3 regions of the Pseudomonas sp. S09G 359 genome follow, and region 2 is predicted to be linked to each of the others. Evidence: riboswitches for the same ligand, from Rfam matches in the RefSeq annotation. Region 2 holds a riboswitch; each other region holds the start of a gene.
The links. Region 2 has a riboswitch for cobalamin ahead of cobW (cobalamin biosynthesis protein CobW). Riboswitches for the same ligand answer to the same signal wherever they lie in the genome.
Positions count from the first base shown of each region.

Region 1: linked by a shared signal. The riboswitch ahead of cobO (cob(I)yrinic acid a,c-diamide adenosyltransferase) and the one ahead of cobW (cobalamin biosynthesis protein CobW) in region 2 are both predicted to bind cobalamin.
Region 3: linked by a shared signal. The riboswitch ahead of CXQ82_RS21275 (ABC transporter substrate-binding protein) and the one ahead of cobW (cobalamin biosynthesis protein CobW) in region 2 are both predicted to bind cobalamin.

Region 1 covers NZ_CP025263.1:4,968,256-4,972,939, forward strand. Annotated here, with positions in the region: gene CXQ82_RS22640 (cobyrinate a,c-diamide synthase) at 1-1,068, opposite strand, end outside; gene cobO (cob(I)yrinic acid a,c-diamide adenosyltransferase) at 1,065-1,676, opposite strand; cobalamin riboswitch at 1,754-1,990, opposite strand; gene CXQ82_RS22650 (C40 family peptidase) at 2,108-2,647, opposite strand; gene CXQ82_RS22655 (C40 family peptidase) at 2,792-3,436, opposite strand; gene hda (DnaA regulatory inactivator Hda) at 3,650-4,354, opposite strand; gene CXQ82_RS22665 (AI-2E family transporter) at 4,558-4,684, opposite strand, start outside.
Region 2 covers NZ_CP025263.1:2,815,535-2,820,218, reverse strand. Annotated here, with positions in the region: gene cobN (cobaltochelatase subunit CobN) at 1-698, opposite strand, end outside; gene cobW (cobalamin biosynthesis protein CobW) at 702-1,769, opposite strand; cobalamin riboswitch at 1,862-2,062, opposite strand; cobalamin riboswitch at 2,105-2,312, shown strand; gene CXQ82_RS12655 (CbtB-domain containing protein) at 2,408-2,596, shown strand; gene CXQ82_RS12650 (CbtA family protein) at 2,608-3,312, shown strand; gene CXQ82_RS12645 (cobalamin biosynthesis protein) at 3,309-3,701, shown strand; gene cobM (precorrin-4 C(11)-methyltransferase) at 3,772-4,518, shown strand.
Region 3 covers NZ_CP025263.1:4,674,202-4,678,885, forward strand. Annotated here, with positions in the region: gene CXQ82_RS21260 (HAMP domain-containing sensor histidine kinase) at 1-270, opposite strand, end outside; gene CXQ82_RS21265 (ATPase domain-containing protein) at 280-1,746, opposite strand; gene CXQ82_RS21270 (hypothetical protein) at 1,743-2,177, opposite strand; cobalamin riboswitch at 2,296-2,490, shown strand; partial or broken gene CXQ82_RS21275 (ABC transporter substrate-binding protein) at 2,605-3,607, shown strand; gene CXQ82_RS21280 (iron ABC transporter permease) at 3,616-4,620, shown strand; gene CXQ82_RS21285 (ABC transporter ATP-binding protein) at 4,617-4,684, shown strand, end outside.

The sequences.
Region 1 (4,684 bases), 2.2 Mb from region 2:
GAGTTTCTTTTGCATCACCGCGTCGCCCTGCAACAGGCCGACCAGTTCGGCGCGGGTGCCGTCGACGTCGGTGAGCGAGTCGAGCAGATAGAGCATGCCGCCGCACTCGGCGAGCAAGGGCTTGCCGGCGGCGTGATGGGCACGAATGGCGTCAAGCATCGGGGTGTTTTCCGACAAGGCCTTGTGATGCAGCTCCGGATAACCACCGGGCAGATAGAGGCTGTCGGCGTCAGGCAATTCGCGATCGTGGATCGGAGAAAAGAATTTCAGCTCGGCGCCCATCGCCCGCAGCAGGTCGAGGCTGGCGCCATAGGTAAAGGCGAAGGCTTCGTCACGCGCCACCGCAATGCGCACACCGGCCAGCAATGGCTCGGCCTCGATCACCTGTGGAGCGGCGAAGGTCACCGGTGGCGGCAACGCGACTTCACAACTGCTGCCCAGGGCTTGGGCGGCGGCGTCCAGGCGCACGTCGAGGTCATTCAGCTCACTGGCCTGCACCAGGCCGAGGTGACGGCTGGGCAGTTCGATCCCGGTTTCGCGGGACAGCGCGCCGTACCAACGCAGGCCTTCGGTGAGGCTGCCTTCGAGTAATTGCGCATGGCGCAGGGTGCCGACGCGGTTGGCCAGCACCCCGGCGAACGGCAGGTCCGGCTGGTAGCGCGCCAGGCCCAGGGCCAGTGCGCCGAAGGTCTGCGCCATGGCGGTGCCGTCGATCACGCCGAGCACCGGCACGCCAAAGTGCCGCGCCAGGTCGGCGCTGGACGGCGTACCGTCGAACAGCCCCATCACGCCTTCGATCAGGATCAGGTCGGCCTCCCCCGCTGCTTCCCACAGCAGGCGACGACTTTCCTGCTCGCCCACCATCCACATGTCCAACTGATACACCGGCGCACCGCTGGCGCGCTCGTGGATCATCGGGTCGAGGAAGTCCGGGCCGCATTTGAACACGCGTACCTTGCGCCCCAGGTTGCGGTGCAAACGGGCCAGCGCGGCGGTGACGGTGGTTTTGCCCTGGCCAGACGCCGGTGCGGCGATCAAGACAGCCGGGCAATGACGGGGCTGGTTCAAAGTTCGACGCCCTTCTGTGCCTTGATACCGGCCTGGAAGGCGTGCTTGAGCATGCCCATTTCGGTAACGGTATCGCCCATTTCGATCAGTTCAGGCTTGGCGCCACGGCCGGTGACCACCACATGTTGCATCGGCGGGCGGGCTTGCAGGTCGCTAAGCACCTGGTCGAGGTCAAGGTAACCGTGCTTGAGGGCGATGTTCAGCTCATCCAGCACCACCAGGCCAATGGCCGGGTCTTGCAGCAGCTCACGGGACACCGCCCAGGCGGCTTCGGCGGCGGCGATGTCGCGCTGGCGGTCCTGGGTTTCCCAGGTAAAGCCTTCGCCCATTACATGGAAGCGCACTTGCTCGGGGAAGCGGCGGAAAAACAGCTCCTCACCGGTGCTGTTACGCCCCTTGATGAACTGCACCACGCCGCACTGCATACCGTGGCCCATGGCCCGGGCCAGCATGCCGAACGCCGAGCTGCTCTTGCCCTTGCCATTGCCGGTGAGCACCAGCAGCAGGCCGCATTCGTTGGGGGAGTTGGCGATGCGCTCGTCGATCACGGCTTTTTTGCGCAGCATGCGTGCCAGGTGGCGTTCGTCGCGGTCGGGGGTATCGGTCATGGCAGCTCTCCGTTGGGAGTGAACAAAAACGGCGGGCAGGAAAAACACATACAGACAGCCAAGCATCGCCCACCGTGATGCTGTTGAATGGTCCAGGCCGGTCTCCGGGCTCATGAGTGGCAGGCATGCCGACGCTGCGCCTTCCCATATCTCAGGCGATACAGTGGCAAAAAGGCAGCGTTTTTCTCATTTACCGTTGCGGGGGCAGCGCCGGGATCGCGGCAGCACTGTGTACAAGTGCGCTCACTCACCGGCTTCCCTGTTTCACCCTGTCGACCCACCGGTCACAGAGCACCTGAAACAAGCGGCGAAGGTTAGTGGGTTGGGGGTGGAGCGTCAATTAAAGACGCCACAAAACCAATGTGGGAGATTGTATGGTTGAGGGGCAAGCCTCAACCATAGAATCTCCCACATTTGGATCTTTTGCCGATTCAGGGGTTACGCGCCAGATTCCCTGGCAGTACGCGCTTGGCGCTGAGGTAGGCATTCTGCCAATACGCCTTGGACAGAGTGTCCAGCTTCACCGTACCGCCGGTTTGCGGCGCATGCACAAAGCGGCCTTCGCCGACGTAGATGCCGGCGTGGCTGACCTGGGAGCCGCCACCGGTGGCGAAGAACAGCAGGTCGCCGGTTTGCAGGTTCTGCTCGCTGACATCCTGGGCACGCATCACGATCAGTTCGCGGGTGGTGCGCGGCAGGGAAATGCCCGCCGCGTCACGGTACACAAAGCCGATCAGGCCACTGCAGTCAAACCCCGAATCCGGCGTATTGCCACCCCAACGATACGGCGTGCCAACCAGGCCCAGCGCGCGGAAGAGCACATCTTCGGCTGCAGGCGAATAATTCTGGCTGGAATAGTTGAACACCGGCTTGGGCTTGACCGCGACAGGCGCGGGCGGCGGTGGTCGGCTTGCGCAGGCGCTGAGCAGCGCGGCGCAAAGGATAAGAATCAGGCGGGCCGAGGTCGACATGTGCAGAACAATCCTGGTCTGGATGCGGCTTTCGCTGCCGAACGCTGAAAACCAGAACGCGCAAGCAAAGCTCGCGCGAACGGATTACAACAATATCCAGGGATTCTAGCGCTTACACGTCAAACTTCAAGTATCACTTTAAGTTTACTTGCTAGCGGTAACCGTAGTCGGGGCCATCGCGAGTGCGCGCTTGGCTTCGATGAAGGTTTTGCTCCAGTAGCTGTCACCCAGGCTATCGACCCGGACACCACCACTGCGGCGGCTGCTGGAGTGGATAAACTGGTTATCGCCCAGGTAGATACCGGCATGGCTGACACGACCACGGCCTGCAGTACTAAAGAAAAGCAGATCACCCGGCTTGAGGTTGTTGCGTGCGACCAACGGTGCTTTCACGTTGATCATTTCGCGGGTGGAGCGTGGCAGGTTCATGCCAGCTTCTTCACGAAACAGGTAGCCGATGAAACCACTGCAGTCGAAACCGGCTTCAGAGGTACCGCCAAAACGGTAACGGGTACCGATCAGGGACATGCCGCGTTCGAGGATGCTGTCGGCCAGGACTGGAAGCTGGTAAGGCTTGTTGCCGCCGAAGTTGGCGAGTTCGTTCTCAGTGGCCTGCTCTTCTTTATAAAGAGCGTCCTCATAGACAGTGGAGGACTGCGCTGCGACGAATTTTGCCTGGGATTGTTGTTGAGGTTTTTGCTGCTCAACCACCTGTTGAGGGTGGGAGGCGCAACCAAACAACAGGGTAACGAGTGCGAGAGGCACGAGGGGTGCGAAGCGATTTAGCATGGGCACGACCGTGGCTGATATGTAAAGAAGCCGAGACTATGCCCTCTATCACATCGATTTGCAAATTCAATCGTGATCTATGTGACTTCTTGTTTGGACTATGACATCTAAGCCCTTAACACCCTATGCAACCCATTTGCGTGGCCAAACCGGCCCAAACGCGGGTTTTCTGACGCCTGGAATTTGCCAAAAGCCCCGTAAACAAAGGCTTGGCTACCAGCCGAGGGTTTCCTTGAGGAAGGGAATCGTCAGCTTGCGCTGAGCCTGCAACGAGGCTTGATCGAGCTGTTCGAGCAAATCGAACAAGGCGCTCATGCTGCGGGTACCACGCGTGAGAATGAAGTGCCCGACTTCGTCGGTGAGGTGCAGGCCGCGACGCGATGCGCGCAACTGCAGGGCGCGCAATTTATCTTCGTCGGACAAGGGGCGCATCTGAAAGATCAGCGCCAGGGTCAGGCGCGATTTGAGGTCGGCCAGCTTGACCGGCAGCTCACGCGGCGAGGTGGACGCGGCAATCAGCAGGCGCCGGCCGCTGTCACGCAAGCGGTTGAACAGGTGAAACAGCGCCTCTTCCCACTCCGCCTTGCCAGCGATGGCCTGCAGGTCGTCCAGGCACACCAGTTCGTACTGCTCAAGCTGATCGAAGATGCCGATACCGCGGTCCATCAACTCAGCCAGCGGCAAGTAAACCGCCGGCTCGCCCATCTGCTCGAAACGCAGGCACGCCGCCTGCAACAGGTGGGTACGCCCCACGCCGTGCTTGCCCCACAGATAGATCAGGCTTTCGGTCCACCCGGCGTCGGCTTCGCAGAGCCGCTCGACATAGCCGAGTGCAGCGGCATTGGCGCCTGGGTAGTAGTTGATAAAGGTGGCGTCATCACGCAGACGCACACCTAAGGGCAGCTGAATCGGTTTCATGCTGACTGAACGGCTCCAAACGAACCGTTAGTGGCCTCTGTGTAAAGTTTGCAAAGTTTATACCCGTGACGCCGGGCGCACAATGCAGCAGACCACAAGCAAAATCAAAGGTTTGCGTTAACTTGGCGGTTTTGCGCAAATAGTTTGACAGCCTATCGCCATAAACTACAAACCCGGCCGAAGCCGGGTTTGTGACGCAGCGGTTACAGGTCCGGGTCTTCGACGCCCGTATACACATCCGAATCCTTGTATAGATCATGCACATGGCGCACCAGCACCATGATCACCGCCGCCACCGGCAGCGCCAGCAGGATCCCGGTAAAGCCGAAC
Region 2 (4,684 bases):
GGGTTGAGGCCCGCCGCCTGCAAACGTTGGCAGAACACGTCAATAAAACCGGTGTTGGCCGCCTGCAAGTGGGAGCGGTAGAACAGCACCGCCGCCACCGGCCACTCGGCGCGCCAATCCGCCTGCCAGTCAGGCAGGCTCGCATTGGCTGTATGCGGGTGATAAATCGCAGTGCGCGGCAGTGTCTGCGGCTCGGCCCAGGCATAGTCGCGGCCCAGATAGCCACTTGCGAGGCAGCGATAAAAATCCAGAGCATTGCCCAGGCCACCCTGGCGCAGGTAGTGCCACAGACGGTCGCGCGCCTCGACACCCACGGTACTCAGGCCGCTGAGTTCCGGGTCGGGGCGGTCATCGCCCGGCACCAGGATCAGCTGCACGCCGCGCTCGGCCAATTCCACCAACCGCTCGATACCGTAACGCCAATAACCGATGCCGCCATGCAGCGAAATCAGGATGACCTTGGCGTGGCGCAGCACCTCGTCGACGTACAAGTCGACCGAGGCGTGGTTCTGCACCTGCATCGGGTTGGCCAGGCGGAAACTGGGGTAATCCTCGGGCAACTGCTGCGCCGCTTCGGCCAGCAGTGCCAGGCTGGAATCACCGCTGCAGAGGATCACCAGCTCGGCGGGAGTTTGTCCAAGGTCGGCAATATTGTCGTCCGAGACAAAACCACCGGGCTGAGTCCTGAGCAGGTGCATGGGTTAAACGCTGAGGGCAGCGCGCAATTGCGCTTCAAGGCCTGCCGCGTCCAGCTCCTGGCCGATCAGCACCAGCCGCGTGATGCGGGCTTCGTCAGCGCCCCAGGCACGGTCGAAGTGCTTGTCGAAGCGCGTGCCCACGCCCTGGATCAGCAGGCGCATCGGCTTGTTCGGGATGGCAGCGAAGCCTTTGACGCGCAGGATGCCGTGTTGCACCACCAGTTGGGTCAAGGCGTCGAGCAGCAGCGCTTCGTCGGCTTGGGGCAGGTCAATGGAGATGGAATCGAAGGCGTCGTGGTCGTGGTCGTGGTCGTCTTCACCTTCGTGGTGATGATCGTGATGGCTGTGGCGACCGTCGATATGCTCCTCGGAGCCGGCGCCCAGGCCGATCAGCACGTCCAGCGGCAGGCGACCGCTGCTGGCTTCGATGATCTTCACCGCAGGCGGCAGTTCTTCAGCGACTTCCAGACGCACGCGGGCCAGGTCTTCGGCGCTGATCAGGTCGGATTTATTCAGGATCACCAGGTCGGCGCTGGCCAGTTGGTCGGCGAACAGTTCGTGCAGCGGCGATTCGTGATCCAGGTTCGGGTCGAGCTTGCGCTGGGCATCCACCTGGTCCGGGAACGCGGCGAAGGTGCCGGCGGCCACGGCCGGGCTGTCGACTACGGTGATCACCGCATCAACCGTGCAGGCGCTGCGGATTTCCGGCCACTGGAAGGCTTGCACCAAGGGTTTTGGCAGGGCCAGGCCGGAGGTTTCGATGAGGATATGGTCGAGGTCACCACGGCGGGCAACCAGCTCGCGCATCACCGGGAAGAACTCTTCCTGCACGGTGCAGCACAGGCAGCCGTTGGCCAGCTCGTACACGCGGCCGTTGGCTTCTTCCTCGGTGCAGCCAATGGAGCATTGCTTGAGGATTTCACCGTCGATGCCCAACTCGCCGAATTCGTTGACGATCACGGCAATGCGACGGCCCTGGGCGTTGTCGAGCATGTGGCGCAGCAACGTGGTCTTGCCCGAGCCGAGGAAGCCGGTAACGATGGTGACGGGGAGTTTGGCCAGTGTTTTCATCGGATGCCCTTTGGGGCGGGCATACGGGACGATAGGCCCTGCGGCGGCGCGCAGAAGCGGATTTCGTCACCGGATCACCCCGCCCGGTTAAAGTAGAAAATCGGTTGCGAGGCAGGTCTCCTGGCTTGGGGCTTACGGGTCTTGCGACCGGCGCTGGCTGCGCCTTCCCGCCGTATCGGCAGTGGCGTGGCAGTCAACTGAACCCTTCACAGTTGCGGGGGCAGCCGCGGCTTGAACCGCGTTCCCTTCTTAGCTCCGGCCTGGGCCGAAGAACCTCGAAGGTGCAAGGCTACAGGGGCACGCTGCATTTGACTACCGTCGCCCGCCCATGCTCTCCTACACATCTTGTTTCGGGTGCCCCTCACGGGGTGAAACGGGAAACCGGTGAGCCATGGTCTATGGTAAGTCCGGTGCTGCCCCCGCAACGGTAAGCGAGCGAAGCGTCATGGCCACTGTGCACGTGCATGGGAAGGCGATGCTTTCAGGACTCTAACCAGAATCCCCTCGCAAGCCCGGAGACCGGCCCGAAAAATTCAGATAACAAACCCGCGGTGGGCGGGCGCTGTTCAGAACCCTGCGTGCCTGGCTCGCGGGGTTTTCATGCGCCTGTGCACCCTGACACTCGTAAGGGACGCGCCATGTCGATCATCAGCAGCACTTCGCACACCGCCAGCAGCACCTCAACCCTGAGCCAGCGCCTGACCGCCGCCATCGGTGCGTCGATCCTCGGTGCGTGCCTGGTGTATTTCGCCGGTTTCTCGCATATCGAGGCGGTGCACAACGCCGCTCACGATACCCGCCACAGCGCCGCGTTCCCGTGCCACTGAGGCCTGCCGACATGATCAAGCGTATTGCCCAAACCGCAGGCTTCACCGGCCTGTTGGCCGCCCTGCTGCTGACTCTGCTGCAAAGTTTCTGGGTCGCCCCGTTGATCCTGCAGGCGGAAACCTTTGAAAACGCCCCGGCCGCCACCGAAGTGGCCCATGCACACGCCGCTGGCGCCGCCGAGCACAGCCATGACGCCGAGGCCTGGGAGCCGCAAGACGGCTGGCAGCGCGTGCTGTCCACCACCGGTGGCAACCTGGTGGTCGCCGTCGGCTTTGCCCTGATGCTGGCGGGCCTCTACACCCTGCGCACCCCGACCCGCACCGCCCAAGGCCTGCTGTGGGGCCTGGCCGGCTACGCCACCTTCGTGCTGGCGCCCACCCTGGGCCTGCCGCCGGAGTTGCCGGGCACCGCCGCTGCCGACCTGGCGCAACGCCAGATCTGGTGGATCGGTACCGCCGCCTCTACCGCCGTCGGCATTGCGCTGCTGGTGTTCGGCCGCAACTGGCTGCTCAAAGTGCTGGGCGTGGCGATCCTGGCCGTGCCCCACGTGATCGGTGCGCCACAACCGGAAGTGCATTCGATGCTGGCCCCGGAAGCACTGGAAGCGCAGTTCAAGATCGCGTCGCAGCTGACCAACGTGGTGTTCTGGCTGGCCCTGGGCCTGATCAGCGCCTGGCTGTTCCGCCGCAACCGCGACGACCACTACTCGGCATGACCCTGGTGGTCGGCCTGGGCTGCCAGCGGGGCTGCGAAGTGCACACCCTGCTGGCGCTGTTTGACCGCGCCCTGGCCGAAGGTGGGATCGACCGCCAGCGCATTACCGCGCTGGCGAGCGTCGATCTGAAGCAGGATGAGCCGGGGCTGCTCGCGCTGGCCGAGCGCCTGCAGCTGCCCTTGCAGTGCTTCAGCGTCGAGCAATTAGCCGTGTATGAAAGCCGCTTGAGCCATAAATCGGCCGTCGCATTCACCCATACTGGCTGCTACGGCATCGCCGAAAGCGCCGCCTTGGCCCTCGCCGAAAACCTCGCCGACGCCCCTGCCCGCCTGCTGATCACTCGCCAAAAAAACGCCCAGGCCACCTTTGCGTTGGCCTGCGCCGGCTAAAACCTCGATAATCGCCCTTTGCGAACATGAGCAGTCTTCATGCTCGCCCGTTTTTCGACAGGAATTTTGCATGACCGTCTACTTCATCGGCGCCGGCCCCGGCGACCCGGAATTGATCACCGTCAAAGGCCAGCGGCTGGTCCGTAGTTGCCCGGTGATCATCTATGCCGGCTCGCTGGTGCCGGCGGCGGTACTGGAGGGGCATCAGGCTGAACAGGTGGTCAACAGCGCAGCGCTGCACCTGGAACAGATTATTGACCTGATCAAGGCGGCGCACGCAAAAGGCCAGGACGTGGCCCGCGTGCACTCCGGCGACCCGAGCCTGTACGGCGCGATTGGCGAGCAGATCCGCCTGCTACGTGAGCTGGGTATCCCGTTCCAGATCATCCCCGGCGTTACGGCGGTGGCCGCGTGCGCAGCGTTGCTGGAGGCCGAACTGACGTTGCCGGATATCGCCCAGAGCGTGATCCTGACCCGCTATGCCGACAAAACCAGCATGCCCGCCGGCGAGGCCTTCGACAGCCTGGCGCAGCACGGCACGACCATGGCGATTCACCTGGGGGTCAACCATCTGGAGAAGATCGTCGCCGAACTGCTGCCGCACTATGGCGCAGATTGCCCGATTGCCGTGGTGCACCGCGCAACTTGGCCGGATCAGGATTGGGCGATTGGCACCCTCAGCGATATCGCTGAAAAAGTCGCGGCCAAAGGTTTCAAGCGCACGGCGCTGATTGTGGTGGGACGGGTGTTGGCCAGTGACAATTTCAGTGAATCATCGCTGTATCGGGCTGGGCATGCGCATCTCTATCGCCCATGAGTTTTTACTTTATAAAAACTAGACAAGACACTGATTTAATTGACTAAATACAAAACAAAATGTGGGAGGGGGCTTGCCCCCGATGGCGATGTATCAGGCTACTCATGAGGCGACTGACACACCGCTATCGGGGGCAAGCCCCCTCCCACAGTTGATCTGCTTTGTT
Region 3 (4,684 bases), 1.9 Mb from region 2:
GCGAAGCTCCTGGTACAAACGCTGTTCTTCCACGCGTGGCGGGCTGGCCGCGTCGGATTGCGCGAGCAGGATCGCCACGACCAGTTGCTGGTTGGCCTCGATCACTTGCTCGACCTGCTGGGTATCCACCAGGCGGCTGCTGACGTCACTCAGTTGCTGTTGCAGGGCGGCGAGCACGGCGCGGGCCTCGACGGTTTTCTGGCCAAGCAGGAACAGCTCGTGGGCCGCTGTATTCAGCTCACTGTCATTCTTGCCGCCGGTTTCACTCATGAGCCGGGCTCACACATGTTTGTCTCCCGTCGAAACCTGTTTGGTCGGGCGCCCACCCAACAAGCCTTCCTGCTCCGGCAACATGTCGCGAATCTGCAGGCCGTTATCGTCGATGTAGTACTGGCGCAGTTGATCCGAGTGAGCGCTGGCGCGAACCTTGACCACCGCCATGATGCGCAGCAAGCGGCTCTCTACTTCGATGTAGCGCTGCACGATGATCGCATCGGTGAGGAACGCCGTGCCGTAGGGGCTGAAACGCAGGTCGGTGTAACGGTCTTCCAGCTCCGATGTCATCAACACGCTGACCCCGGCCCCGGTCAACGCGGTGACCATGCGCGACAACGACTCGCGGAAATCCGCGCGAAAGGTCGGCGCCAGCGCCAGTTCAAAGCCCGACAGCGAATCGATCACCACGCGGGAGGCGTTCAAGCGGCTGATCTCACCGAGCAGCAGTTGCACGATCTCGTCAATCGACAGGTCCGGCGCGCGGCTGTCCACCAGGCCCACCTGCCCATTCTTGATCAACTCGGCCAACTGCGGGTTCTGCGAATGATTGGGCCGCTGCTCGAAGACGGCGATGACCCCGGTCTCACCGTTGCGCGCGCCCTCGGCCAGAAAGGTCGCGGCCAGAATGCTCTTGCCCGAGCCCGACGGCCCGGCCACCAGCAGCGAATAGCCGCGAGGCAGGCCGCCGCCGAGCATTTCATCAAGGGCCGGCACGCCCATTTTCAGGCGCGTGATCGGGAACGTCGGCGGCACTTCAACCGACCGGTTGAGGGCGGCCGGCGGGAACACCTTGATCCCCGAAGTGGCAATCCGGAAAGTGTGCAGCCCCGGCAAGGTCGGTTGGCCGCGCATTTTCATGATTTCCATCTTGCGCACCATCGAATTGCGCTCGACGCTCTGCCGCAGCCAGATCAGGCCGTCTGCCACAGTGAAGATCGGATTGGTGTCGGTTTCGGTGAAATACTCGCCGATCAGGAAGGTCGTCGCCTGCCACGTCGTCATCAACATGCCCAGTTGCTGGATGAACTGCGGCAAGTTGTTGTTGGGGTTGTGCTGGGTCTGGCTGGCCAGCACCACGGAGCGGAACGAATCGACGAAGACCAGCGACGGCGAATGCGCCTCGACCTCACTGACGATGCGCCGCAACACTTCGTCCAGATCACCGGCCAGGGTGTCGTCTGCCAGGTTGATATAGCGAATCGACTGGTTGATGGCTTCATCGTCGAAGAAATCGAACTGCTGCTGATAACGCAGCATCTTCAGCGGCGGCTCCCCGAGCACGGTAAAGAACAGCGCCGGGCGCTCGGGCGTGGCCAGGGCGAACATCATCTGGTGCGCGAGGGTGGTTTTGCCACATCCCGGAGGGCCGGCGATGAGGTTGAACGAAAACTCCGGCAGGCCACCGCCCAGGACCTCGTCCAGTCCTGGCACACCCGTGGCCAGACGGTTGATAGTCACTTTGGTGCTCATGGCGAAATTTCCTGCGAAGAGGTGTCGCTCGAAGGAGGCAGCCACACACCCACCAGCAAACGTGCGGTGAGTGAAGGCCCGATCAGCGTGGTCAGGAGTTCGTAGAGGGTTGTCAGCAACACCTCACCGAAAAACCGCGCATCGGTCTCGTTTTGCTCGACGAGAACGGATTTGAGGGCAAGCAGATCCATCGCCGCCGGCACGCTGTCATAGCTGACGGCCAGGCGTGGATGGTTGGCGACGCACAGATGGAAGCTGCGCCGGTACAGCGCGGCAACGCCCTGCTGGCCGATTATGGGCGCCAGTGCTGCGTCCATATCCTGCAAAATCGAAACAATCGCCTCGGCGATGCTTGCAGTGTCAGCGTGCGGACCAACGCGGTGCACCAGAGTAGCTACAATCCGGCGGCTCTCTTCGCTAAGCGTGGGCATGTCTGACTGATTTCTGATGAACAGAGACTGATGGTACACCCTAAGCCGAGGTTTAGAGACCCCATCCGGGCCCGCGGGCCAAATGCGTACGGATGAGGTTCCCCCGGCCAGCCACGATCGACTACCATACCGCGCCGGTTCCCATACGGGACTAATAGGGAATTCGAAACGCGGTACACCGCGCCAATCGAAACTGCCCCCGCAACTGTAGGTGCTGAGCCTGCTCCTTGACGCCACTGGGCCTTGCCCGGGAAGGCCGGAGCGTGGCGACGACGCATCAGTCAGGAGACCTGCCGGCCGAGTAAGAACACTAACCGGCGGGGTGTCCGGGAAGGACGTCCTTGCCCTGCCCGCTCGGCAGCGCTCGAGGGTGTGTTTCCAAGCCGTACCGCCCCTGCTTCACCTACGGCTTTACGGAGATAGCCCCATGCTGCCACGCGTTACCGCCCTGATCACCGGCCTGGGTTTCTGTGCCCTGGCCCACGCGGCACCGACTCACTACCCGCTGACCGTCGAGAACTGCGGCATCAACGTGACCTTCCAGCAAGCCCCTGCACGCAGCGTGACCATCGGCCAGGCTGCCACCGAGATGCTTTACGCCTTGGGCGTGGGCGACAAAGTGGTCGGCACCTCGCTGTGGTTCAACAACGTGCTGGCGCAGTACAAGGCCCTGAACGATGGCATCGAACGCCTGGCCAATAACGAGCCGAGCTTCGAAGCGGTGATCGCCAAGCGCCCGCAACTGGTGGCGGCCGAGCTGGAATGGGTGGTCGGCCCGCAGGGCGTGGTGGGCACGCGCGAGCAGTTCCATGAGTTGAACATCCCCACCTACCTGCTGCCCTCCGACTGCGAAGGCAAGGACAACCTGGTGGGCGCCGACGGCACGCGGCTGGAGCCGTTCCGCATCGAGACCATCTATAAAAGTATCAGCCAACTGGCGCAGATCTTCGACGTGCAGGACCGCGGCCAGCAGTTGAACGACGAGCTCAAGGCGCGCCTGGCCAAATCCGTCGCCACCGTGCAGAGCAAGGGCCTCAAGCAGGCCAGCGCGTTGGTGTGGTTCTCCAGCTCCGAGATGGCCAGCGACCCGTATGTGGCCGGCCACAAGGGCATCCCGGAGTTCATCCTGCAAACGCTCGGCCTGACCAATGTGGTGCAGTCCGATGAAGAGTGGCCCGCCGTCGGCTGGGAAACCATCGCCAAGGCCAACCCGACCTTTTTGGTGATCGCACGTATGGACCGTCGCCGCTACCCCGCCGACGACCATGAAAAGAAACTCGCCTTCCTGCGCAGTGACCCGCAACATGGACGCGGTGAAAAACAACCGCATCATCATCCTCGATGCCCTGGCGTTGCAGGCCAGCATCCGCATGTTCGACGGCCTTGAACAACTGGCCACGGCCATCGACGGCTACGACCTGCGCAAATGAGTACAGGCGTGATCCGAACCCTACTCGCCCTGGCCCTGCTGCTGATCGCCGTGCTCGCCGGCGTGGCCATCGGCGAAACCGCCATCTCACCCCAGGTGGTGCTGCAGGTGCTCGCCAACAAACTTTGGGGCGCCAGTTACGTGCTGGACCCTATCGATGAGGGCGTGGTGTGGAACTACCGCCTGACCCGCGCCCTGGTCGCCGCCGCGTGCGGTGCCGGGTTGGCAACCTGTGGGGTGATTCTGCAGTCGTTGCTGCGCAACCCGCTGGCCGACCCGTACCTGCTGGGCATCAGCGCCGGCGCCTCGACCGGCGCGGTGTTGGTGGCGCTGATGGGCGTGGGCGGCGGTTTGATCTCGTTGTCGGCCGGTGCATTTGTAGGCGCCATGGCCGCCTTTGCCTTGGTAATTCTGCTCGCGCGGGCCAGCGGCTCCGTGAGCGGCACCGGGCAGATCATCCTCGCGGGCATCGCCGGTTCGCAGCTGTTCAATGCCCTCACCGCGTTCCTGATCACCAAGTCGGCCAGTTCCGAACAGGCGCGCGGCATCATGTTCTGGTTGCTCGGCAACCTCAGCGGCGTGCGCTGGCCCTCTGTGTGGCTGGCGGTGCCGGTGGCGGTCATCGGCCTGGCGGTGTGCCTGTGGCACCGGCGCGCGCTGGATGCGTTCACTTTCGGCAGCGACTCGGCGGCGTCCCTTGGCATCCCGGTACGTCGCGTGCAATTTGTGCTGGTGGGTTGCGCGGCGCTGGTCACGGCGGTGATGGTCTCGATTGTCGGCTCCATCGGTTTTGTCGGCCTGGTGATCCCCCACGCTGTGCGCCTGCTGCTTGGCACCGGGCACTCGCGTTTGCTGCCGGCCAGTGCGCTGGGGGGCGCGCTGTTTCTGATTGCCGCCGATGTGCTGTCACGCACGCTGATCAAGGGCCAGGTGATTCCGGTGGGCGTGGTCACCGCCCTGGTCGGTGCGCCAGTGTTTGCGTTGATTCTGATTGGCCGGAGAAACCCCCGATGAGCGTACTGAGCTGCAGCGGCTTGGGCTTCAAGGTGCGCGAGGCTGAGTTGCTGTGCGATATTCA